Regions from separate parts of the Ruegeria sp. BF12 genome, predicted to be linked through region 4. Evidence: riboswitches for the same ligand, from Rfam matches in the RefSeq annotation. Region 4 holds a riboswitch; each other region holds the start of a gene.

The links. Region 4 has a riboswitch for cobalamin ahead of ACR0J0_RS02620 (DUF1636 family protein). Riboswitches for the same ligand answer to the same signal wherever they lie in the genome.
Region 1: another riboswitch for cobalamin. It lies ahead of ACR0J0_RS17790 (CbtB domain-containing protein); the one in region 4 lies ahead of ACR0J0_RS02620 (DUF1636 family protein).
Region 2: another riboswitch for cobalamin. It lies ahead of ACR0J0_RS12930 (ABC transporter ATP-binding protein); the one in region 4 lies ahead of ACR0J0_RS02620 (DUF1636 family protein).
Region 3: another riboswitch for cobalamin. It lies ahead of ACR0J0_RS16335 (hypothetical protein); the one in region 4 lies ahead of ACR0J0_RS02620 (DUF1636 family protein).

What each region holds. Positions count from the first base shown of each region.
Region 1 is NZ_JBQFTP010000012.1:87,148-92,650, reverse strand. It holds gene ACR0J0_RS17795 (DUF1636 family protein) at 828-1,163, shown strand; cobalamin riboswitch at 1,345-1,560, shown strand; gene ACR0J0_RS17790 (CbtB domain-containing protein) at 1,595-1,765, shown strand; gene ACR0J0_RS17785 (CbtA family protein) at 1,770-2,468, shown strand; gene ACR0J0_RS17780 (hypothetical protein) at 2,535-3,038, shown strand; gene ACR0J0_RS17775 (transglutaminase-like cysteine peptidase) at 3,242-3,850, shown strand; gene ACR0J0_RS17770 (MerR family transcriptional regulator) at 4,348-4,764, opposite strand; gene ACR0J0_RS17765 (cation efflux transmembrane domain-containing protein) at 4,838-5,467, shown strand.
Region 2 is NZ_JBQFTP010000007.1:114,074-119,576, reverse strand. It holds gene ACR0J0_RS12945 (ferredoxin-type protein NapF) at 1-9, opposite strand, end outside; gene ACR0J0_RS12940 (FecCD family ABC transporter permease) at 170-1,183, opposite strand; gene ACR0J0_RS12935 (ABC transporter substrate-binding protein) at 1,185-2,135, opposite strand; gene ACR0J0_RS12930 (ABC transporter ATP-binding protein) at 2,147-2,932, opposite strand; cobalamin riboswitch at 3,255-3,462, opposite strand; gene ACR0J0_RS12925 (bifunctional enoyl-CoA hydratase/phosphate acetyltransferase) at 3,754-5,148, shown strand; gene ACR0J0_RS12920 (acetate/propionate family kinase) at 5,141-5,503, shown strand, end outside.
Region 3 is NZ_JBQFTP010000010.1:148,031-153,533, forward strand. It holds gene ACR0J0_RS16325 (DNA polymerase III subunit gamma/tau) at 1-1,620, opposite strand, end outside; gene ACR0J0_RS16330 (protein-tyrosine phosphatase family protein) at 1,775-2,263, shown strand; gene ACR0J0_RS16335 (hypothetical protein) at 2,280-2,687, opposite strand; cobalamin riboswitch at 2,772-2,991, opposite strand; gene ACR0J0_RS16340 (alpha/beta hydrolase family protein) at 3,135-3,992, shown strand; gene rsgA (ribosome small subunit-dependent GTPase A) at 4,004-5,032, opposite strand; RNA gene ffs (signal recognition particle sRNA small type) at 5,191-5,289, opposite strand; gene ACR0J0_RS16355 (bifunctional 2',3'-cyclic-nucleotide 2'-phosphodiesterase/3'-nucleotidase) at 5,329-5,503, opposite strand, start outside.
Region 4 is NZ_JBQFTP010000001.1:510,590-516,092, forward strand. It holds gene ACR0J0_RS02610 (NAD(P)-dependent oxidoreductase) at 1-628, opposite strand, end outside; gene ACR0J0_RS02615 (LysR substrate-binding domain-containing protein) at 742-1,626, shown strand; cobalamin riboswitch at 1,699-1,907, shown strand; gene ACR0J0_RS02620 (DUF1636 family protein) at 2,002-2,382, shown strand; gene cobW (cobalamin biosynthesis protein CobW) at 2,379-3,434, shown strand; gene cobN (cobaltochelatase subunit CobN) at 3,438-5,503, shown strand, end outside.

The DNA.
Region 1 (5,503 bases), on a different contig from region 4:
GATATCGAACGCCTGATTAGGACGACCATGGAGGCCGTTCATCTACTTTAGGGAAGAACGCAATCATCCCCCAAGGATAAGGGGAAATGCGACGGCTCCGGCACTGCGTCGATGACATTGGAGGAGTTCGAAGACTGGCTGCACCCGGAGATATGCCGTTATCACAACACCCGTCACAGCGGGTTGCGGCGAGCACCGATGGCAGCTTGGGCGATCCTCAGTTCTGGTGACGCAGACAGAAAAGTTTTTGATGCCTAGGCGTTTCGCATCAGCGAACTTTCTTTTGAATGTCGTCAGTTGGCGCGACGCATTCAGTCCCATGATCGGTCGTGGTAACGATCAAGCACGAACCCCGCTATATGTCCCGGATCTGGACTGTAAATGACGATAGAACGAACCTAGTTACGCGCTACAAGAACCTGTCGCGTCCCAGAATTCACCTTGGGAGGCGCGGTGCGCGCGGACCTGAAAATAGGCGTGTAATGGCGAGCCGATCCCGGAGGCAATGCTGTTTCAGATTATTGAAGAACAAAGATGTTTCGCGTGAGCTGTTCCACTTCATCGCCTACCACCTGCTTCAGCTCAATCTCACATAGAAACTTGGAAATCTCTTCGTCTGATGGTTGCTTCTTCGCTCTGCCAAATCCCCGTCTCGCACTCGGTGTATTTGCATAGTTTTAGAGGGCTAGGGCTAATGTGTGCTTGTTGCTCGAGTATAGACTCTTTTCCAGATTTAGAGTCAAAACAGGTATTGAAACCGAGCTAACAACCGACCAGCAAATATGAAATCTCAGATGGAAGTTCTCGATCAAGGATCAGCCTGACGCATGTGCCTGCCTACCCTCACGCTTTGCAGAACCTGCCGCGACGCGGATTCCACCCTTTATAATCAGCTAGCCGCAACGCTGGAGGCATCGGGGGTGCAAGCCGAGTTGCAGCAAGTAGATTGCATGTCCGGTTGTCGCCGACCACAGACGTTGGCGGTGCGACAAAGCGGCAAGACCGCCTATCTGTTCGGAGAGATTACTGCAGTCGATCTTCCGGACATAATGATTTTCATGCGGATGTATGAGGACAGTACTGACGGCGACTTCGCTGACGCCAGGAAGCTAGGTAAGCTACGTTTCAAGGCGATTGCACGTATACCGGCACAAAAAAGATAGCCCACATGCAACTTGCCGGCCAAAACTCCGGTGTGGAGTTTTCAGCTTACAGTTTGTGTTTTTCGACTTAGCCTTCTGCACTTAGCGGCTAAAATCTAAACCAATCCTGCCATTACTTAAGATTAACCGCTGCAGAATGCTATGATGTCGCTTTCGTACTTGACGGAACGCAGCACTATGGAAGAATAAAGGCTTCTACGGTGTCCAAAGGTGCTTACGCACTGGGACTGAAACGGGAATGAGGACGGTGCATTAAACTACTGCACTGAAGCCTTGACCGCCCCCGCGACTGTGAGCGGCGAGCGGCCTTCCAATACCACTGGCGTAATGGCGCCGGGAAGGGGGAAGTCTGCTGTGACCTGCGAGTCAGGAGACCGGCCGTAGAATGGACACAACTTATGCCGTCGGGTGTGACGGTGAGGAGGATTAAAATGACGACAAAAACGATCAAGGCATCCGCCGCTGGCGCATCCTTTCTGCCTGCAGTATTCGCCGTGGTTCTGGGTCTGGGGATCATTACCGTGACTGGCCATGTTCAGGCTTCTGGCCTGCATGACGCGGCTCATGATGTGCGCCACGCAACTGGCTTCCCCTGCCACTAAGACAATGTTCAGTCGTATTCTGACCAGCGGCTTGTTCGCTGGTGCTGCAGCGGGGCTGATTGCCGCCCTTCTGCAGTTGTATTTCGTGCAGCCCGTGCTACTTCACGCCGAGCTCTATGAAGGCGGCGACCTGGTACATTTTGGCGCTGATCCGGTAACTGCGCATCCCGACCTGCCCGGCATGTTCGCCGAGCCGATGCGCGATGGTCTCAGCATTATCTTCACCACGCTTACGTACACTGGTTATGCGCTAGTCCTGGCGGCTTTGATGTCGGTAGCCGAACGTCAGGGGCATGAAATCAACGGCCGCACCGGCCTGCTTTGGGGTCTTGCGGGCTTTGTCGCCTTCCACTTTGCTCCTGGCTTGTCGCTGGCTCCAGAAGTTCCCGGAGTGGCGGCAGCAGATGTCGGAGAGCGTCAGATCTGGTGGACGGTCACCGTTGCCGCAGCCGGCGTGGCCATGTGGCTGATTGCCTTTGGAGGTAACCTGGTAAGCTACCTGATTGCGGCCGTGCTGCTAATGGTACCGCATATTATCGGGGCCCCTGAGCCCGACAGTTTCTCTGGGCCGGTTCCGACCGAGATCGGGGCGCTTTTTGCTGCCCGGGCCTTCGGCATCGGCATGGCCGCCTGGGCACTCTTGGGCAGTTTCACCGGCTACTTCTGGCAGACAGAAGGCAAGCGCGCAGGCGCTGCAGTCTGATCGCGCTCCTCCATTGCTACCCCGCTGGTTACACCGGCGGGGGCTTTCTTTATTGAGGATGACAAGATGTCCCGTTCTCTCGCTCTCTTTGCCATCGGACTTGTCTTTGGCGGCGGTGCTGGCTTTGTGATTGCCGCCAGCAGCGGTAGCACCTTTGAGAGCCATGATCATACTGACCCGGCCCAACATGGCGGCAACATGGAGATGGCAGCGCACGACCACTCCGCGGCCACTAATCTACCTGCCGACAGCGACGCCCCCAGTGTGGCGATCCAGATGATTAAGGATCCTATGGCGGGCTGGAATCTGCGTGTGACACCGCAGAACTTTCGCTTTGCTCCGGAAAATGCTTCCTCGGCTGACGTTCCAGGCGAAGGTCACGCGCATGTTTATATCAACGGCGAAAAGCTGGGCCGCCTTTATGCCAATTGGTTACACCTTCCGTCGCTCCCCGATGGCAATGTTGAGGTAAAAGTTTCTCTCAATGGCAACAGCCACAGCCCTCTGATGGTTGAGGGTGTGCCCGTAGAGGCCAAAGTGACCGTCCAGCCTGACGGCGATGACTCCTGAGTGACATTCCTGGCTGAGAAGACAACTACGTGGGTTCAGCAGGTCAAAGCGGCAAGTACAGCGTGCGTGCGGGTTTTTGCCGCTCTGTATCCAAGAACAGACAAGCTGTTGCAAAGCACCGCAGAACATGAAGGCTTGCGATAGAGTACTCTTGGTCCGGCAGTTGCGGATGCACTGGAAAACTGAGCATGGGGAAGGCAGATATGACAAAACCCACTTTAGCTCAGGAACGGTTTTCGGAAAAGATACCGGTTTATCTATCGATAGCCGGTTTCATATGCAGTTACTTTGTCTCTACCGCTACATTGCAAGCCTCTGAGCTTCCCTTCATCGATCTTGATAGAAAGATTGAAGCGCCGTCGGGGGCCAAATCACTATGCAATGATTACTCTTGGGCGTGCGCGAAAACTCGTAGTTCTGGACTGTCCGAGGCGCAGGAAAAGCAGATCGTTAAAACGATCAACATGCGCGTCAATCGGAGGATTCGCGCCGTTTCGGATCAAAGCCAATATGGTACAAAGGAGTACTGGACCCTGCCGACACATGGATCAGGAGATTGCGAAGACTTCGCTTTGCAAAAGAAGTTTGAACTTGTGCAGAACGGTTTGGATCCTACGAAGCTACTAATTGCAACTGTCTTGGACACCAATCGCAGTGGCCATGCTGTTCTAGTCTATCGCTCGAGTGAAGGCGATTTGGTTCTGGACAATGTTACCAACAGGATCAAAACGTGGAAGGAAACAAAGTATCTATTCCTTCGAATACAGGACCCGATTCACCCTGACCGTTGGGTGCAGATTGCTAACGGCTAAAAGTAAATGTGGCGCGCCACAATAAGCACTGGCCCTTTAACTTCTGGTTCTTTGCGGCGTTCAGTTGAGGTCTCCGCTTTTTCTTTCGATCAGACTTTCACCGTGTAAGTAACCGGCCTGCGGCGGCAACACTGGAAAGCGCGATTTTGGCGCCGTTCACGATGCCCGGTTCGATATGCACTTTCTTTCTCCCAAAGCCTCACCCGGCGCCTAACGGTAGATCTCCTGACTCGCGACTGAACGCTCACGGAAATGGGTCATTTACGGAATTGGCACCATTGAGCTCACCGCGCCGATTCCCCGTCTTATTCCTTTGGCTTGCATCGCCGGAAATCGAAAACATGTAAGCCCAATTGGCCCGAAGCTGCGTATTTGAGCGTCAGGTGGAACAAGAGAATAAGATGTGTAACTTTGGTCATTCGCGGCACCACGCATGAGCTTACGCAGAGCGGACAAAACAGTCTTTCGCAGCGACTAAAGCAATGTCCGCTCATAGTTTAGTGATCGTGGTGACACAGTTTATGATCGGCAAGAGACGCGAGTACATAGCAGTTCTCTGACCCCCCCTCGTTATCACAGCCCTTCGAAATCCGAATTAGCTCTTTTTCAAGTGCCCGTAGTCGTTTGATCTTTGCTCTTACTTCGGAAAGTTGTGAGACGGCGATGTCCGTCGCGGCTTGGCATGAACAATCCGGGTGGCCTTGAAGCACAATCAATTCGGAGATCGCTTCAATTGAGAAACCAAGATCGCGCGCATGTTTGATGAAACTTACACGCTCCAGCCCTGCCATATCGTAGCGCCGTTGGGCGCCTTCGGTGCGTTCTGGTGCGGCAAGTAGGCCCATCTCCTCATAGTAGCGGATAGTCGGAACTTTGACCTTCGTGCGCTTGGAAAGCTCCCCGATAGAAAACATGAAAATACCTCTTGAACCTCTAGTAACTAGAGACACTACACTATGGTTACGACAGATACAAAAAGGCTTCCCAATGTCAGGATGTTGCGCACACAACGCCAAATTCGACGGGGTATCAGACGACTACAAAAGGCGGCTGTGGATTGTCATTGCTCTGAACGCGGCGATGTTCGTCGTCGAGATGACTGCTGGTCACTATGCAAAGTCTCAGGCACTTCAGGCCGACGCTCTAGACTTCCTTGGGGATGCTTTGACCTACGGTATCTCGCTGGCAGTGATCGGGGCTTCAATCCGTGCACGCACCAATGCCGCTCTGGCCAAAGGGGTGAGCTTGCTGCTGATGGGTCTTTGGGTGTTTGGATCGACCGTGTACCGGGTGTTCTATGTCGGAGTGCCGGAGGCCGAGATCATGGGCATCGTTGGCTTTTTCGCTCTTATGACCAATCTCGCAAGTGTTCTCTTGCTCGTCCGTTACAAGGACGGCGATGCAAATGTGCGCTCTGTCTGGCTATGTTCGCGTAATGACGCCATTGGCAATGTGGCCGTTATGTTTGCAGCTTTAGGCGTCTGGGGCACAGCTAGCGGTTGGCCTGACCTGATTGTTGCGGCGGTCATGGCAACGTTGTTTCTTTCCTCTGCTTTCCAGATCGTGCGCCAAGCGCTCGCCGAGCGCCGGGAAGTTGGCGAACATCAGCATGTTTGACGTGGATCATGACCTTTGATCTCGAATGATGCGAAA
Region 2 (5,503 bases), on a different contig from region 4:
TTGTTGCATTCTATGCGACCTGGCTGCACTCGATTCCCCTGATCGAGTGTATCGCATACCGTGCGCTGTGCGGACTTTTTTTGATCTAGGTCATTTAGTTGCGATTAATTATTGAAAGTTAGGAAATCTCCCACCGCGTTCTGCCGCGTTGTTTGTCGCCGGGGGGCGATCAGCGGCGTGGGCGGGCGGTTCGGATCAGAAGTAGAAAGACGAATATCGACCCCAAAGATGTTGTCACGATGCCGACTGGCAGTTCTTGAGGCGCAAGCAGCAACCGGCTGAGAATATCGGAACCTGTCAACAACGCAGCGCCAACAACGGCAGCAGTAGGGACCAAATGTTTGTGGAGCGGTCCGGCAATCCCGCGGGCGATATGCGGCACCATCAAACCGACAAATCCAATCACCCCCGCGACCGAAACGAACACTGCTGTGGCAAGGGCGGCCACGAAAAACATTCTGAACCTCAGGCCCTGAACTGGCACGCCCAATGTGGCGGCCGTCAGATCGCCGGTCAGCAGCGCGTCAAGCCATCGGCTGCGATACGATGCGTAAGCAAGGATCAAAAGCAATCCGGCGCAGACCAGCGGAAACGTTTCCCATCGGGCAAGTCCCAGGCCACCCAGCATCCAGAAAATAACCGAGTGAGCCGCGCGGCTGTCGCCTGCGAAAATAAGGTAGTTGGTGACGGCCGAGAACAGAAACGACACAGCCAGACCTGCAAGGATCAGCTTTTCAGGCGCGCTGGTACGCAGCCCGTGAACCAGGGCCAGCACGATGCCTGAAGCAACAAGACCACCACAAAACGCCGCCAGCGGCAGGGTCCAAAAGCCCAGAACGTCTCCGGTTACCGTGATGACAAAAACCGCCCCTGCGGCTGCGCCCGAAGACAGGCCAAACAGGAACGGGTCGGCCAGATCGTTTCGGGTGGTCGTCTGCAAGACAACTCCAACGATGCCCAAACCCGCTCCGATCACCGCGGCGAACAGGGCGCGTGGTAGGCGCAGGTCGAACACGATGCGGTGCAGCGGTGACATCTGCCCGTCCATCAATCCGGTGCCCAGCATGACGCCGGTAAAAGCATCAGATGCCGGTATGGACGTGGTCCCGTATACGGTCGAAATCAGCAAGAGGGCGGCCAGAACGGCCGCCCCCAGCAATAGTGTCAGGCACAATCGGCCCATATCAGTTCAAGCCCGGATGCATGGCCTGAGCCATTTTCGAGATCGCTTCGATATTTGCCGGTCCGGGGGTCAGTTCTTCGTACCGCAGGCCAATCCAGCGTTCGTTTTTGACAGCGTCCGTCTGGGACATCACCGGGTGTTCCTGCAGGAACTTGAACGTATCCGCCGCACCATTGCCGGTTTGATAGTCCAACAGAACCAGGAACTCCGGGTTGGAAGCGGCTACAGCCTCCCACGAGGAGCGACCCCAGCTGGTTTCCATGTCATGTGTGACATTTTCACCGCCCGCCGCCGAAATCATGGCGTCGGGAATGGCGAATTTGCCAGCGGTGAATGGCGCGTCGGCGGGGCCGTCCAGCAGGAAGACGCGGGGTTTGGGCAGGTCGGCGGTCTGGGCTTCGATAGCAGACAGTTCAGACTTCCAGCCATCGACCAGTTCTTCAGCTTTGTCTTCGACCTGCATGACTTTGCCCAGACGCAGGACGTCATCAAACAGCAGGTCCATGCTTGCTTCGGGGCGTTCCTTGTCCAGATGTACGCAGCTTTCGGTCAGGATCATCGTTTTGATCCCGAAGGGCTCCAGAGTGTCCGGGGTCACATCGCCGCCGGGCTTCATGCCATAGTACCAGCCCGCAAAAAACAAGTCGGGTTCTACCGCGACAAGGTTTTCCACAGTCGGGTATTTCGGCGCCAGCTCGGGGATGTCGCCGCGCAAAGTGTCGAATTCCGGGCTTGTTTTGTACCAGCCGGTGATGCCCGTCAGCCCAACGATCTTATCCTGCAGACCCAGCGCAAAGGCCATGTCGGTCATGTTCATGTCGTGGACGACCAGCCGCTCGGGTTGGGTTTCGAAAATCAAAGGTTCGCCGCAATTATCGACTGTGGTCTCAAGTGCGGCCGCGCTTGTTGCCAGGCCGGTGATCAGCGCCGCGGGCCAGAGTGCCTGTTTCATGGTTTTGTTCCTCATTTTGAGATTGTGGTTCTTCGGATATCCAGCGCCGGGATCACGCGGCCTTCGTGTTGAAAACACAGGTAATCGACGCCAAAGGTTTCGCGGACGCGTTCGGGGGTCAGCACCTCGTGCACCAACCCAAAGCCGGTCAGCCGGGCGGACTTCATCAGTGCGACATGGGTGGCGAACTCGGGGATCATGACCAGGTCGTGGACGATCATCACTACCGTGATGCCCAGTTCCGCCACCAGGGACAGCATGCGGCCCTTGGCGTCCGGGTCCAGGTGGTTGGTTGGTTCGTCCAAAAACAACAGTGACGGTTTCTGGGCCAAAGCCCGCGCGATATGGGCCCGTTGGCGCTCGCCGCCGGACAGGACGGCCATACGCTTGTCGGCCAAAGCGTACAAACTGGTCAGGTTCAGGATACGGTCCAGTTCGTCGGCGTGCTCGCTTGCGGATCGGTCCGCGCGGATCGGAATTTGTCCCAGGGCCACATAGTCACGCAGGAACAACCGTCCATCGGGGGCCTCTTGTTGACTGACAACTGCGATCATACGGGCGCGATCCATTGCCGAAAGTTGCCGAAGGCTGCGCCCCTTGATCAAAACGTCCCCCTGAACGATCTCTTCTGCCCCGCACAAGAGGTTGAGGAGCGTTGTCTTGCCCGCGCCATTCGGCCCGGCAATCGCCAGTACCGCCCCTTCGTCCAAATCAAACTTGACGTCTTTCAGCAGGACTTCGCCATTCAGGGCGTGGTATTCCAACTCGCGAGTTTCAAGAAATGGTCTGCGGGTCATACGCGTTCCTCCTGCTTGATCTGAGGCGGGTGCGAATGACTCTTTCTGAACAATGCGCGCAAGCGACCGTCAGCGTTGACCCAACGCGTTGTGTGCAAGGACGTACGGGCAGACAACGCGCGAGGAAGCCTGTCCGGCAACCCGCTTTGGATCGCGCCGACGACACCCGTGCCCATGCACGTCTCGCAAATCGGAATGAAGTGATCAGGTTTTCTCAGCATTGCCCGCTCCGCTTGTTGTCAAGCGTGGACAGAAGGTGCCGATCATGTAAACACGCGTCAGACGTGCCATATAGCCTCCTTCCAGGACGCCCCGCCCCGGGTTGGTTGAACATCAGATGGCAGGTCTCCTGACTTGCGGGTCGTGGCTTGGCCGTCCTTCCCAGCCCATTTGGGCCAGTGGTCTGTTGGCGTCGCTCACCGCTTACAGTTGCGGGGGCAGTCACGGAATTGGCGCCGTTCGGCAACCTCACCGTATTCCCTTTTCATCCCTTGGGCGCACCATCGGGAACCATCGACGACGAGAAGTGCCCGAGTTCGCATTATTGGTCAAGCTCAAAACCGAAGACCCCTTGTTGTGGCGATTGGAAGACAGCTTTAGCGCGTCAGACGGCTCAGCGGGGCTGAGGTCTGGCAGGCGACAAAGGGCGCTACCCGCCAGATTGCCGCTAAGAAGCTTAATCAATTGTGGTCAGAAGTTCTTTTGGCTACGCTGCAGCGCAGAAATACAGGGGAATCGGCGGCAAGCTCCAGTCGGGTGGGACTGAAGTGCCGAGCGTCGGTTTCAAATACGATCATTTGCAAAAATCAAAGCCTGACGAGATGAAAATTAAAGAAAACCGGACGTTTTCACAATTGAAAGTCGGCGATAAGGCCCAGGTTACAAGGCTTTGCACCGTTGACGATCTTTACGCGTTTGCATCGGCGTCCGGAGACCATAATCCGTTGCATCTGGCCGCTTATGATGGGGATGGTGATGGGCGCCCCGAAGCTGTTGCACCCGCGTTGTGGCCCGCTGGCCTTGTTGCGGCGGTACTGGGAAACGTCCTGCCAGGGGCGGGCACGCAGACACGCCGGGCAAACCTCAGATTCCATGCCCCGGTTCTGGCGGGCGAAGAACTGACCGCCTTTGTTTCGGTCACGGAAAAGCGCGAAGATGGCGATTTGACCTGCGCCGCCGAAGTGCGCCGGGTCGGGGACAACGCGTTGATTCTAAGCGGTACGGTGCAAGTCACGCCACCCGCCCGGCATTTGAAGTTTGACTCGGTCGAAGTTCCTGGGCTGATCGTTCAAAGGCACCGGCATTTTGACGCTCTGCTGGAAAAGGCGCGCCCCATGGACCCTATGCCAACAGCCGTCATCGCCCCGGAAGAGCCGAACTCACTGGGCGGCGCTTTGTTGGCGAGTTCAAACAGCATAATCACTCCGATACTTGTCGGCGATCCCGACAAAATTGCTGCTGCTGCGACCGAGCTTGGCGCTGATTTATCCGGAACTGAAATCATCGAGGTCGACAGCCACGAGATGGCCGCGCATCGTGCCGTCGATCTGGTCGTGGAGGGCAAAGCTCGGATGCTGATGAAAGGGCATCTGCATACGGATGTTCTTTTGCGGGCCGTCTTGCGCCGCGAGAAAGGCCTGAGGACGGGGCGGCGTTTGTCGCATGTGTTTGTTATGGACGTGCCGGGCATGTCACGGCCCATCATGGTCACCGATGCGGCCGTAAACATTTCACCCGATCTCGAAACCAAAGCCGACATCGTTCAAAACGCCATTCATCTGGCCCATTCCATCGGCATCAAAGTGCCCAAGGTTGGCGTGTTGTCGGCGGTAGAGACGATCAATCCGCATATGCCATCTTCGGTCGACGCTGCGCTGTTGTCCAAAATGGCAGAACGCGGGCAGATCACCGGCGGGTTGGTCGATGGTCCATTGGCCATGGACAACGCGGTGGACCTGAACGCTGCGCGCACCAAGGGTATCACATCACCTGTTGCCGGGGCGGCGGACATTTTGGTGGCGCCGAACATTGAGGCAGGGAATATGGTGGCCAAGCAGCTTACCTATATCTCTCATGCCGAAGCCGCGGGAATCGTGGTTGGTGCCGCAGCACCAATCATTCTGACCTCCCGCGCGGATGATGACGCCTCGCGGCTGGCCTCTTGCGCCGTGGCGGCGCTGCATGCAATTGCGAATAAAGGCAAAATCCATGGCTGAACATGTTCTGGCACTGAACGCCGGGTCGTCCTCGTTGAAATTCGCGCTTTATGAACTGACTGAGGATCGTCGGCCCAGGATGCGCTGGCGCGGTCAAATCGAACGGCTGGGGGATGCGCCGCGGCTCTTGGCTCAGTCCGCAGGTGGGAGGTCTGTTGACCGACAACTTTCGGGGACGAAAACGCATGACGAGGCCATCAATGCGTTCCTTGAACTCACCCGTGAATACCTGCCGGATATTCACGTCCGGGCCATTGGCCACCGGGTCGTTCATGGTGGGCCGGTCTATTCGGAACCCGTTGTGGTGGATGAAGGCGTCATTGAAACCCTGAGTGGATTCATCCCGTTCGCACCC
Region 3 (5,503 bases), on a different contig from region 4:
TACCAAGGGATGCTGCTTCGCCTCTTCTTTTAGTGCCAGTTCGCCTGCATCCCTAACTTCCGCGATTGTCGCAGCGTCACCATCCGATACGATCGACACGGCCCACCGGTTGCCAGTCCAGCGTTGCAGCGCCGAACCCATTCTCTGCGCAAGGTCCGTAGGAGCCTTATCCGTAGGGGTGAATTCAATCCGTCCAGGTTGATAGGATACAAGACGCACGCCGTTTTCGACTTCGACCAGTAGTTTCACGTCCCGGTTTGTGCGGATCAGTTCGACCACGTGTTCGAATGTGGGATAGCGCGCCAGAGCCGTTTGGATATCTTGCGCCAGAGCTGCCGTTGGCGCACCCGCAGGCCCGCGTTGCGCGGAAACATAGGATGAAGGCGTGGCTTGGACTGGTGCATGAGACGGCTCGGACACTCCGCCACCTGGACCTCCATTCGGTGGGGGCGGTGGTGCATCCTGCAGCCGTTTGATCAACTCTTCGGGGCTGGGCAGATCAGCCACGTGGGTCAAACGAATGATGGCCATCTCTGCGGCCATCATCGCGTTTGGCGCGGCAGAGACCTCTTCGAGCGCTTTCAGCAGCATCTGCCACATCCGCGTCAACACGCGCATCGGCAGAGCCTCGGCCATTTGCTGCCCTCGTGCCCGTTCGTCGGGCGACACGGTCGGGTCTTCGGCTGCATCGGGCGTGATTTTGACGACGGATACCCAATGGGTGATTTCTGCCAGATCGCGCAGCACAGCCAGTGGATCGGCACCTTCGGCATATTGACCGCTCAACTCTGTCAATGCCGCTGCCGCATCGCCGCGCAGGATCATGTCCATCAGGTCCAGCACCCGGCCGCGGTCGGCAAGCCCAAGCATTGCGCGGACCTGATCGGCGCTCGTTTCTCCAGCCCCATGCGAGATCGCCTGATCCAGCAGCGAGGTCGCGTCGCGCGCCGAGCCTTCGGCCGCACGGGTGATCAGCGCCAGCGCGTCCTCTGCGATCTGGGCGCCTTCGGCGGCAGCGATCTTGATCAAAAGACCGATCATGTCCTCAGGCTCGATCCGGCGCAGGTCAAACCGTTGACAGCGCGACAGAACCGTCACAGGGACTTTTCGGATTTCGGTCGTCGCGAAAATGAACTTCACATGCTCGGGCGGTTCCTCAAGCGTCTTGAGCAGCGCGTTAAACGCACTGGTCGAGAGCATATGGACCTCATCGATGATGTAGATCTTGTAGCGTGCGCTCGCCGCGCGATATCGAACGCTGTCGATTATTTCGCGGATATCATTCACGCCAGTCCGGCTGGCGGCGTCCATCTCCATGACGTCGACATGGCGACCTTCCATGATGGCCACGCAATGCTCGCACTGGCCGCAAGGTTCGGTCGTTGGTTTGCCGTCGCCATCGGGGCCGATGCAATTCATGCCTTTGGCAATTATCCGGGCCGTAGTGGTCTTACCCGTGCCGCGAATACCGGTCATGATGAAGGCTTGCGCAATCCGATCCGCCTCGAACGCGTTTTTCAGCGTGCGCACCATTGCGTCCTGTCCAACCAGATCGGCAAAGGTTTCGGGGCGGTACTTGCGCGCAAGAACCTGATAGGCGGGGCTGGGCGTTTCGGTCATGTCTGCTCTGTCGGATTCGTGTCAAGAATGCAGCGTAGAGACCCGCGCCGCCCGCGTCCACAGGAGGCTGCGAGGAATTTCGGTTTGGACTGTATCGGTAGGCGCGATAAACCCCTTTAGGGTCGGGTGGCCGTTGGCAGAAGGAACGTAAGTCTTGGCGGTTTTTGCAATCCACGCGCTGCGGGTTGGTTCGGGAACTTTGGCGCTGTCCCCTTTGCCTGGCAGTGGCGGTGGGTATGCAGACGATCTGAGCGCGATACACGATTGGAGCCCCAATCTGGTGATTTCCATGACGACCAAGGTCGAAATGCAGCAAGCCGGGGCAGGTGCCTTTGGGCAGGACATTCAATCCGGGTCTGCGGTCTGGCTGCACCTGCCGGTTGAAGATTTCGGAGCGCCGCCACCGGAAATCGCAGCCCTTTGGCCCAAGGCCAGCGCATCTGCCCGACAGGTTTTGTCGGATGGCGGACGTGTTCTGGTGCACTGCCGGGGCGGCTGCGGGCGGTCGGGTATGGTTGCCCTCAGACTTATGGTCGAAAGCGGCGAAGTCCCGAATCACGCACTCAGCCGGTTGCGCTCTGCCCGACCTTGTGCGGTGGAAACGGACCAACAGATGGCCTGGGCCATGAAGCCGGTCCAGTGAGATCGGTGAGCCTAGATCAGGCCGTGGCTTGCTGAACGATCTGATGCGAGGGGCGCGGCGCAAGGGCCGATGCCTGAAGCATGGCGCAGGGTAAAGTGGTCAAGAATCCGGTGGGCAGTGAGGCGAAATCAGAGCCAAACATCATATCGGCGTAGTCATCCAGCTTGTCGGCCGAGTCATTCGTGTTTGCCCCACAATAGACCCTGATCCGGGTTGGGCTGGCCCGAAACCGTGCCGTGCAGCCCTCGCCGCAATGGGTCAGTTCGCTCGAGCCATCCATCTCGAATTCGCTGGAGGTTACCGGGCCTGCGGTCGCCATCGCTTCGGCAATAGCGCGGGCCATTCGGGCCAGTGCGGGGCAGGTTTTGCCTGTCCTTTGGCACAGGGTGGCAGAAAATTCGTGTGTCGTTGTATTCCAGATCATAATGCGCCCTCCGCGCGATGGACGGGGGACGTGGAACAGGTGTCTCAGCAAACTGAAGACCTGCCCGGACACCCCGCCCGAGTTTCGGTTTTTCGTTCGATGGCAGGTCTCCTGACTTGCGGGTCGTTGCTTTGCCGACCTTCCCAGCCTTTCGGCCAGTGGTGTTTCGGCATTGCTCACCGCTTACAGTTGCGGGGGCAGTCGCGGCCTTGGTCCGTTCCGGCAATGCCGGGCTGGACCGCACCGTGTTCCCTTTTCATCCCGCCCCAATATGAGGACGAGAACCATCACGTCATCGCTAGCGGTTGTCGGTGGCTTGAGTCAAGCAGGCTCTTGCTGCCGCTCGAAACGGACGCGTGGTCACTTTGGAAATCTATTGACTTTGATTTGCGAAAAGCGCCGATTGCAACAGGTGAACCAAACAGTTCAGATGCTTGCGAGGGCGCTATGTTGGACAACACTCCGACCGTATTGACCGAAGATTTCAAGGTTGAAGCTGGTTCGGCCAGCTTGTCGGCGCGGTTATACAGGCCTGCTGCTACGCCGGACGTGGCGGTTGTGATCCACGGCGCCACGGGGGTGCCGCGCGACTATTATCAACATTTTGCGCAGTGGCTGGCGGCGGAACAGGGCATGGCCTGCTTGACCTATGACTATCGTGACTTCGGTCATTCGCTGACCGCGCGGCTGCGCGATTCGAAAGCTACGATGGCCGATTGGGCCCTTATCGACATGCCTGCGGCCCGGGCCGAAATGCGGCGCAGATTCCCGGCTGCGCAGCAGTGGAGCATTGGCCATTCGGTTGGTGGAATGCTGGGGCCGCTACAGCCGGATATCGAACAGATCGACCGAATGATCTGCGTCTGTTCCGGGTTGGTCACGTTATCTGATCACCCGTGGCCGTACCGCGCGCTGGCGACGATGTTCTGGTATGGTCATCCGCCATTGCTGGTCAAGACATTGGGATACTTGCCGGGCAAGGCGCTGGGTTTTGGTTCAGACTTGCCTGCAAGCGTTTACTGGCAATGGCGTAAATGGTGCACCGATCCGCTGAACTATGTGCCGGACATTGGTCAAAGCCTGCCAGACGCCAGATGGGCCGCGTCGGAAACACCCGTTGATCTATTTACAATGGACGATGATCAAGTGGTACCTCCAAACGCGGTTTGGCGACTTGCCGATCTATACGGACCTATGGCGCGCAGACATCAGCTGTCGCCGAAGGAGTTCGGCTTGACCGAGGTTGGCCACATCGGCGCGTTTGCGCGCCGAAATGCGGCCGTCTGGCCTCGATTGATTGCCTGAAACAGCAGCAGTTATAGTCTTTTACGCGACTTCTTCTCGTGCATCACAGAGCGCACCATTTTGCCAAAGGCTTTGTCGCGTGCGCGTGATTGCGCCACGGTTTCCGAGTTTCTCTGATCCTCGCGGCGCAATTTCCGCCAGCGCTCCAGGCGCTCTCCATCAAGCGTGCCATCTGCGATTGCGGCCTGAACGGCGCAACCAGGTTCGGCGTGATGCTGACAATCAGAAAACCGGCAAGACTCGGCAAGTTCCAGAATGTCCGAGAACACCTCATCCACACCATCCTGCGCATCCAGCAGGCGCAAAGCGCGCATTCCGGGCGTGTCCACAAGCCATCCCCCGTTTCGCATCGGATGTAGCGCGCGGGACGTGGTTGTATGGCGGCCCCGCGCGTCGTCCTCGCGAATGCCGGCGGTGGCCTCAGTCGAACCCGTCATAGCGTTCGCCAGCGTCGTCTTGCCGACACCGGATGATCCGACGAGTGCAGCGGTCTGTCCAGCGGGGCACCAGGACAGGACCTGATCGATTTCGGTGGCATCCAGCGCGTTGACGGTCAGAACAGTCAAGAACGGGGCCAGCGATTCTGCGGGTTTGGCGAAGTCACTTGGATCGGCGCAGGTATCTGCCTTGGTCAAAACAACAACCGGATAACATCCGGCCTGATGAGCCAAAGCCAGATATCGTTCCATCCGGGCCAGATTAAAATCAGCATTGCAGGAACTGACGATGAACAGCACGTCGACATTGGCGGCGATCAATTGCGCATCGGCACCGGTGCCGGCGGCGCGTCGTTTCAGGAGGCTTCGGCGTTCCAGCACATGTTGTACGCGGTTTTCAGGGTCGGTGAGCACCCAGTCTCCAACCGCAAACTCTCCGGTTGGTCGACCGGGGGTCAGCAGTGGGGTTTCGCCATCGGCATTCACGCCGATCAGACGATCGCGGTGAACAGCAGTGACGCGAAAGGGGGTGCAAGACGAATAGGCCGCATGTTGCGCGGCAAAGTGAGAGGACCATCCAAGGTCCGATAGTGTAATGGTCATTGTTCTGCCTGTGTTCAGGTACAGCAATCCGGCTGGATGGCAGGCGCGCATCCATCGGTGACGTGTTCAGGCAGAGGTAGGGGTAAGGTTCAGAACCGCTCTGCCCGAAGGGTTTTTGCTACAATCATAAAAGCCCTCCTACGGCTGATGGTCTGAGTAAGTGAGAGGTTGGACATCGACCCAAGCGGGGCTCGTTGTGGCTGCTTCCTTCCGGACCTGACCAGGTTGGCGAGGCGCTCGCCCGCGCCAACCTCTCAAGGGGTGATATAGGGAAGCCCCGCGCAAATGACAACCCGTCAGAGTGAGAGTTGAATTTGCAAAAAACCCCCTTGGTCCACACCCACGAGCTTTGGGCTGAACTGAGCGATTTCCGCGATATGGTCCTGTGCCTTTGGATTGGTATTCATAAGCGCTGAGGCACCGGGCACGGGCGCGAAACTGAACGGGCAGGGGCATTGGTCCAGTGATTCC
Region 4 (5,503 bases):
ACGATGTGCCCGACGAGATTTTGATTGCCTCATACGTCGTGTTGAGGTCCATGCCTGCTGCCTTGGCGGTCACCAGTGCTTCGGCACAAGTGATCAGGTTTGCGGTTGCCAGATAGTTCGTCAGGACTTTCAGAACAGACGCGGACCCAAGTTCGCCCGTGTGCAGGATGCGCCGCCCCATCGTCGTCAGGAATGGCAATATTTTGTCAAACGTCGCGCGATCACAGCCGGCAAAGATCGAAATATTACCCGTTGCGGCCCTGTGACAGCCACCGGAAACCGGGCAATCGACAGCAGCACCGCCGCGTTCAATCACCATCGCGCCCAGTCGTTTTACCTCGGCCTCGTCCGTCGTGGACATCTCCATCCAGATCTTGCCGGGGCCAACTTCGGGCAACATTTCCCGCATCACGGCGTCAGAGGCTGCAGGGGAAGGAAGGCAGGTGATGACGGCATCACAATCCCGCATCAGTTGCGCCGGACTTTCGGCTGCTTTGGCACCTTTGGCCACGAAGCTCTGCACCAGATCCGGGTTAAGATCATGGACCGAGAGGTCCACGCCGTTGCGTAGCAGCGATCCCGACAGTTTTGCGCCAACGTTTCCCAATCCGATAAAGCCGACTTTCATGTTTCCCTCCCGAAAGTGTGCGTCTGCGATGCTGTTAACCGAGTATCGACGTTGCAATTTCAAAAGCAAAACGAATAATAATCCGCTTTATGGCAAAAATTTTTTGGTGATAAATGGACCGGCTTCCAAACCCTGCATGGCTGCGCAGCTTTGAATGCGCCGCTCGGCACCTGAATTTCACCACCACGGCACGGGAACTTGGGTTGACCCAGACAGCCGTATCTCTGCACATTCGATCCCTCGAGGCGGAACTTGGTCAAAACCTGTTCACCAGAAATGCACGACGGCTCGAGTTGACCGAGCTGGGGCAATCCTATGCTTTGACGGTTCGGCGGGCCTTGGGTGACATCGCGCTGTCCACCAACAGTTTGTTTGGTCCTGCGTCCCGACAAACGCTCACAGTTCGGGCCGCGATTTCCACGGCAACTTATTGGATTGCCGCTGAACTGCCCGCGTTCAACGCGCAATACCCGGACATTCCCGTTCGGCTGGTATCGCACATCTGGAATGACAGCATCGCGCCAAACGATGTGGATGTCGAAATTCGGATGGGCTACGGCGATTGGCCGGGGGTCATCTCCGAAAAGCTGACCGATGAGAATCTGGTGCCGGTTTGCCGAGTCGGAAAGGCTTACCCAAGCTTGCTGGACCTCCGGCAAGGGCCGCTGATTCACATCCTCGGATACGAGGACAACTGGGCAGGCTACTTTCACGCTCATGATATGGAGCCACCCAAGCAAACATCCCTTCATTCGGTCGATACATCCGTCGCCGCATTGCAATTGGTGATGGCCGGTGCAGGCTGCGCGACCATTGTGGAAAGATTCGCTAAAAATTCCATTGCTCAGGGCGCGCCGATAGAAATTGCAGGCCCAGCGATTCCGTTTGCGCAATCGCACTATCTGATCACCGCGCCCGGGCGCACGCGCTCATCCGCCGCAGCGGGTGTGTTTTGTGCCTGGCTGCGTGATCGCCTGGCTGCGGATGCCGCTGACTGACACTGGCTTGTCGCTTTTCCGACCTGCGCGTTTTCTGCATCCTGCTCGCGCTTGACAAGCCCCCTGCCCGTGCCGCATGTCCCTTTCGTTGGTGTCCATCTTCGGATGGATGAAAAGGGAATGTGCAGCGGATCTACCGCCAAGCACAGCCGCCCCCGCGACCGTGACCGGAGAGGGTGCCCAAAGCCACTGGCCCAAAAGGCCGGGAAGGCGGGACATCCGACAGGGCCGAAGCCCTGACATCTGCAAGCCGGGAGACCTGCCAGCGCCCGTAGATGAAACCGGACGGGGTGTTCCGGTGTCGGGTCCATGTCGCAACACGTGGCCCGCATGAAACCCCGTCCCCCACGAAGAGGATTTGGGGGGATGAGAGACATGACCGCGACCGCACCGGTCGAGCTGCTGGTCTGTACCACGTGCCGCCGTGGCCTGCCTGTCGAAGACGATGCGCAACGACCCGGCGCATTGCTGCACAAAGCGCTGGAACAGGCCGACTTGCCCGAAGGCATCACTCTGAAAGCCGTTGAATGCCTGTCAAACTGCGATGAGGGTTGCTCCATCGTGCTGCGCGGAGGCCCGGACCGTTGGACATTTGTCTATGAGCACCTCAACGAAACCGATCATGTCGAGACCATTGTTGACGGTGCAACCAAGTATCTCGCCACGGAAGATGGCCTGGTGAAATGGCGTGAACGCCCCGAACACTTCCGCAAAAATTGTGCGGCCCGTATTCCCCCGATTGGAGCCCTGAAATGAGCAATCTCGAAAAACTCCCCGTCACTGTGATCACCGGCTTTCTGGGCTCGGGCAAGACCACGCTGGTCAAGCATCTGATGCAGAACCCACAGGGCAAGCGTCTGGCCGTGGTGGTCAACGAGTTCGGCGATGTGGGCGTCGATGGCGACATCTTGAAATCCTGCGCGATCCCGGATTGCCCGGCGGAAAATATTATGGAACTGGCCAACGGCTGCATCTGCTGCACCGTAGCCGATGACTTCATCCCCACCATCGAGGCGCTGATGGCGCTGGAGCCGCGCCCCGATCACATCCTGATCGAAACGTCCGGCCTTGCTCTGCCCAAGCCGCTGCTGAAGGCCTTTGACTGGCCCGACATCCGGTCCAAGATCACCGTGGATGGCGTGATCGCTCTGGCAGATGCCGAGGCTGTAGCTGCTGGGCGTTTTGCGCCAAATGTCGAAGCGGTGGACGCGCAGCGTCTTGCCGATGACTCGATCGACCACGAAACGCCCCTGTCTGAGGTATTCGAAGACCAGATCTCCTGCGCCGACATCATCCTACTGACCAAGCCCGATCTGGCTGGCCCCGAAGGCGTGGCCAAGGCCAAGGAGATCATCGCAGCCGAGGCTCCGCGTCCATTACCCGTGGTCGAAGTGGCTGAAGGTGCCGTGGACGTCCGCGTCGTACTAGGCCTTGAGGCCGCCGCCGAGGATGACATGGACGCCCGTCCGTCGCATCACGACGGCCACCATGATCATGAGCATGACGATTTCGAAAGCATCATTGTCGAGTTGCCGGAACAGACCGACCCGACCGCGCTGGTCGCCAATATCGAACGTCTTGCGAACGAGCTGAACATCCTGCGCGTCAAAGGCTATGCCGCAGTTCAGGGCAAACCGATGCGTCTGCTGGTTCAGGCTGTAGGTGCCCGTGTACGTCACCAATACGACCGCCCATGGGAACCCGGCGAAGAGCGCCGCTCGCGTCTGGTCGTGATCGCCGAGCATGACGACATCAAAGAGGCCGCAATCCGCGATATTCTCGTGGGTGTAGCCGAGGCCGCCGAGTAAGCCATGCACGTCGTCTTCCGCGAAAGCCACGGGTTAGAAGAAACCGAGACCCCAACCGATCTGGGCCAGAGCCCGGCGGATCTGGTGGTGCTGTCCTTTTCGGACAGCGACCTCGGCGCTTTCGCAGCAGGCTGGCACCGCGGTGGCGGCCCCGAGGGGCAGATGCCCACGATGCGGCTGGCCAACCTGACGGCACTCAAGCACCCGCTGTCCGTCGACACCTATCTCGAGCAGACGCTTAACGGGGCCAAAGGCATTCTGATCCGTCTGATCGGTGGCGTACCCTACTGGTCTTACGGCCTGCAGCAGGTTCTTTCGCTGGCTCAGGCCAAAGGCATCGCCCTCGCCGTTCTGCCAGCCGACGGGCGGGAAGACCCACGGCTTGACGACTATTCGACGCTGCCTGTCTCGACCCTGAGGCGGCTGGCGCATCTTTGCGACACCGGCGGAGAAGTTGCTGCGCAAGCTGCTTTGGCACAAATGGCTCTGGCGGCTGGGCTTTATGCCGGGCCGGTGATGGGTGCAAAAACCCTGCCGGAATGTGGCGCGTGGTGCCCGGATCGTGGCGTCATCCCGGTGGACAAGGCGTTCTCGGGCGACGCGAAGCGCATCCTTGTGAGCTTCTATCGGGCCTACTTGACCTCGGCGGATACCGCGCCAGTCGCAGCCCTGATCCGCAACTTGCGGAACCGTGGTCTGGACGCGGTTGGGCTGTTCGCGCCATCTTTGAAAGCCCCTGCAGCAGCCGACTGGCTGCGCGAACAGATCGTTGACCTGAGCCCATCCGCGATCATCAACGCCACCTCATTCTCGGGCAAGGGCGCGTCTGGAACCTCTCCGCTCGATGTGGCAGGTGTGCCGGTGTTTCAGGTTGCTCTGGCGACCTCGCGCCGCAAAGCATGGGCTGAGGCGGAGCGAGGCCTGTCCCCCGCCGACCTTGCCATGCATGTGGTGCTGCCCGAAGTGGACGGTCGGATTTCGGCCGGGATCGCCTCTTTTAAAGAGCCCGGGAAACGCGATCCGCACTTGGAGTATTCCCGTTTTGCCCACCGGGCTGAGCCTGAACGGATCGAAGCGATTATCGATCGTGTGACTGGTTGGCTGAACCTGAACGAAAAGCCAAAGTCCGACCAAATCCCGGCGTTGGTGCTGTCCACTTATCCAGGCAAGGATTGGCAGATGGCCCATGCAGTCGGCCTCGATGCGCTGGCCTCGGCCGAGGCGATGCTGGCCGATCTGCAGTGCGAAGGTTATGACACCGCCCCGGCAGAGCCGATTGCGGATGTTTTGTTGGACGCCCAAATTTCGTGGCCGCTGCGGGATTACCTCAGCGCGCTAGCTGACCTGCCGGTCCAATTGCGAACCGATCTGCAAACCGTCTGGGGCAAGCCCGAAGACGACCCGAGTTTTGCGAATGGCGCATTCCACTTCACCGCGGTACGTCGGGGCAAAGCGTTGGTCGCGCTGCAACCCGAACGCGGCACGCCCGAGTTGCGCGATGACGATTATCACGACCTGTCGCGCACCCCGCGCCACAGCTATGTCGCCTTTTACATGTGGCTGCGAAAAGACCTTGGTGCCGATGCGCTGATCCATATCGGGGCCCACGGAACGCTGGAATGGCTGCCAGGCAAGTCGGTCGCCCTGTCCAACGAATGCTGGCCCGAAGCGCTGATCCGCGATCTGCCTGTGATCTACCCCTTCATCGTCAATGACCCCGGCGAGGCCGCTCAGGCCAAGCGCCGGATAGGGGCGGTCACGCTGGGTCACATCCCGCCCCCGATGAAAGAAAGCGGCACGCCGGATCGGATGGTGCGGCTTGAATCGCTGTTGGATGAGTTCTCGAACGCCGACGGGCTTGACCCCAAACGCCGCGACCGCCTGCAAGAGGATATCCGCGACGAGGCGCAGGCCATCGGGCTGGAGACTGATCTTGGCCTTGACCAGGCCACCTGCTCCGCCGAGGCAATCACCCGCATCGACCGATTTGTCTGCGACATAAAGGAAAGCCAATTCGGCGACGGCCTACATATCTTTGGCCGCGTGCCAGAGGTGACGGGCAATTTCGA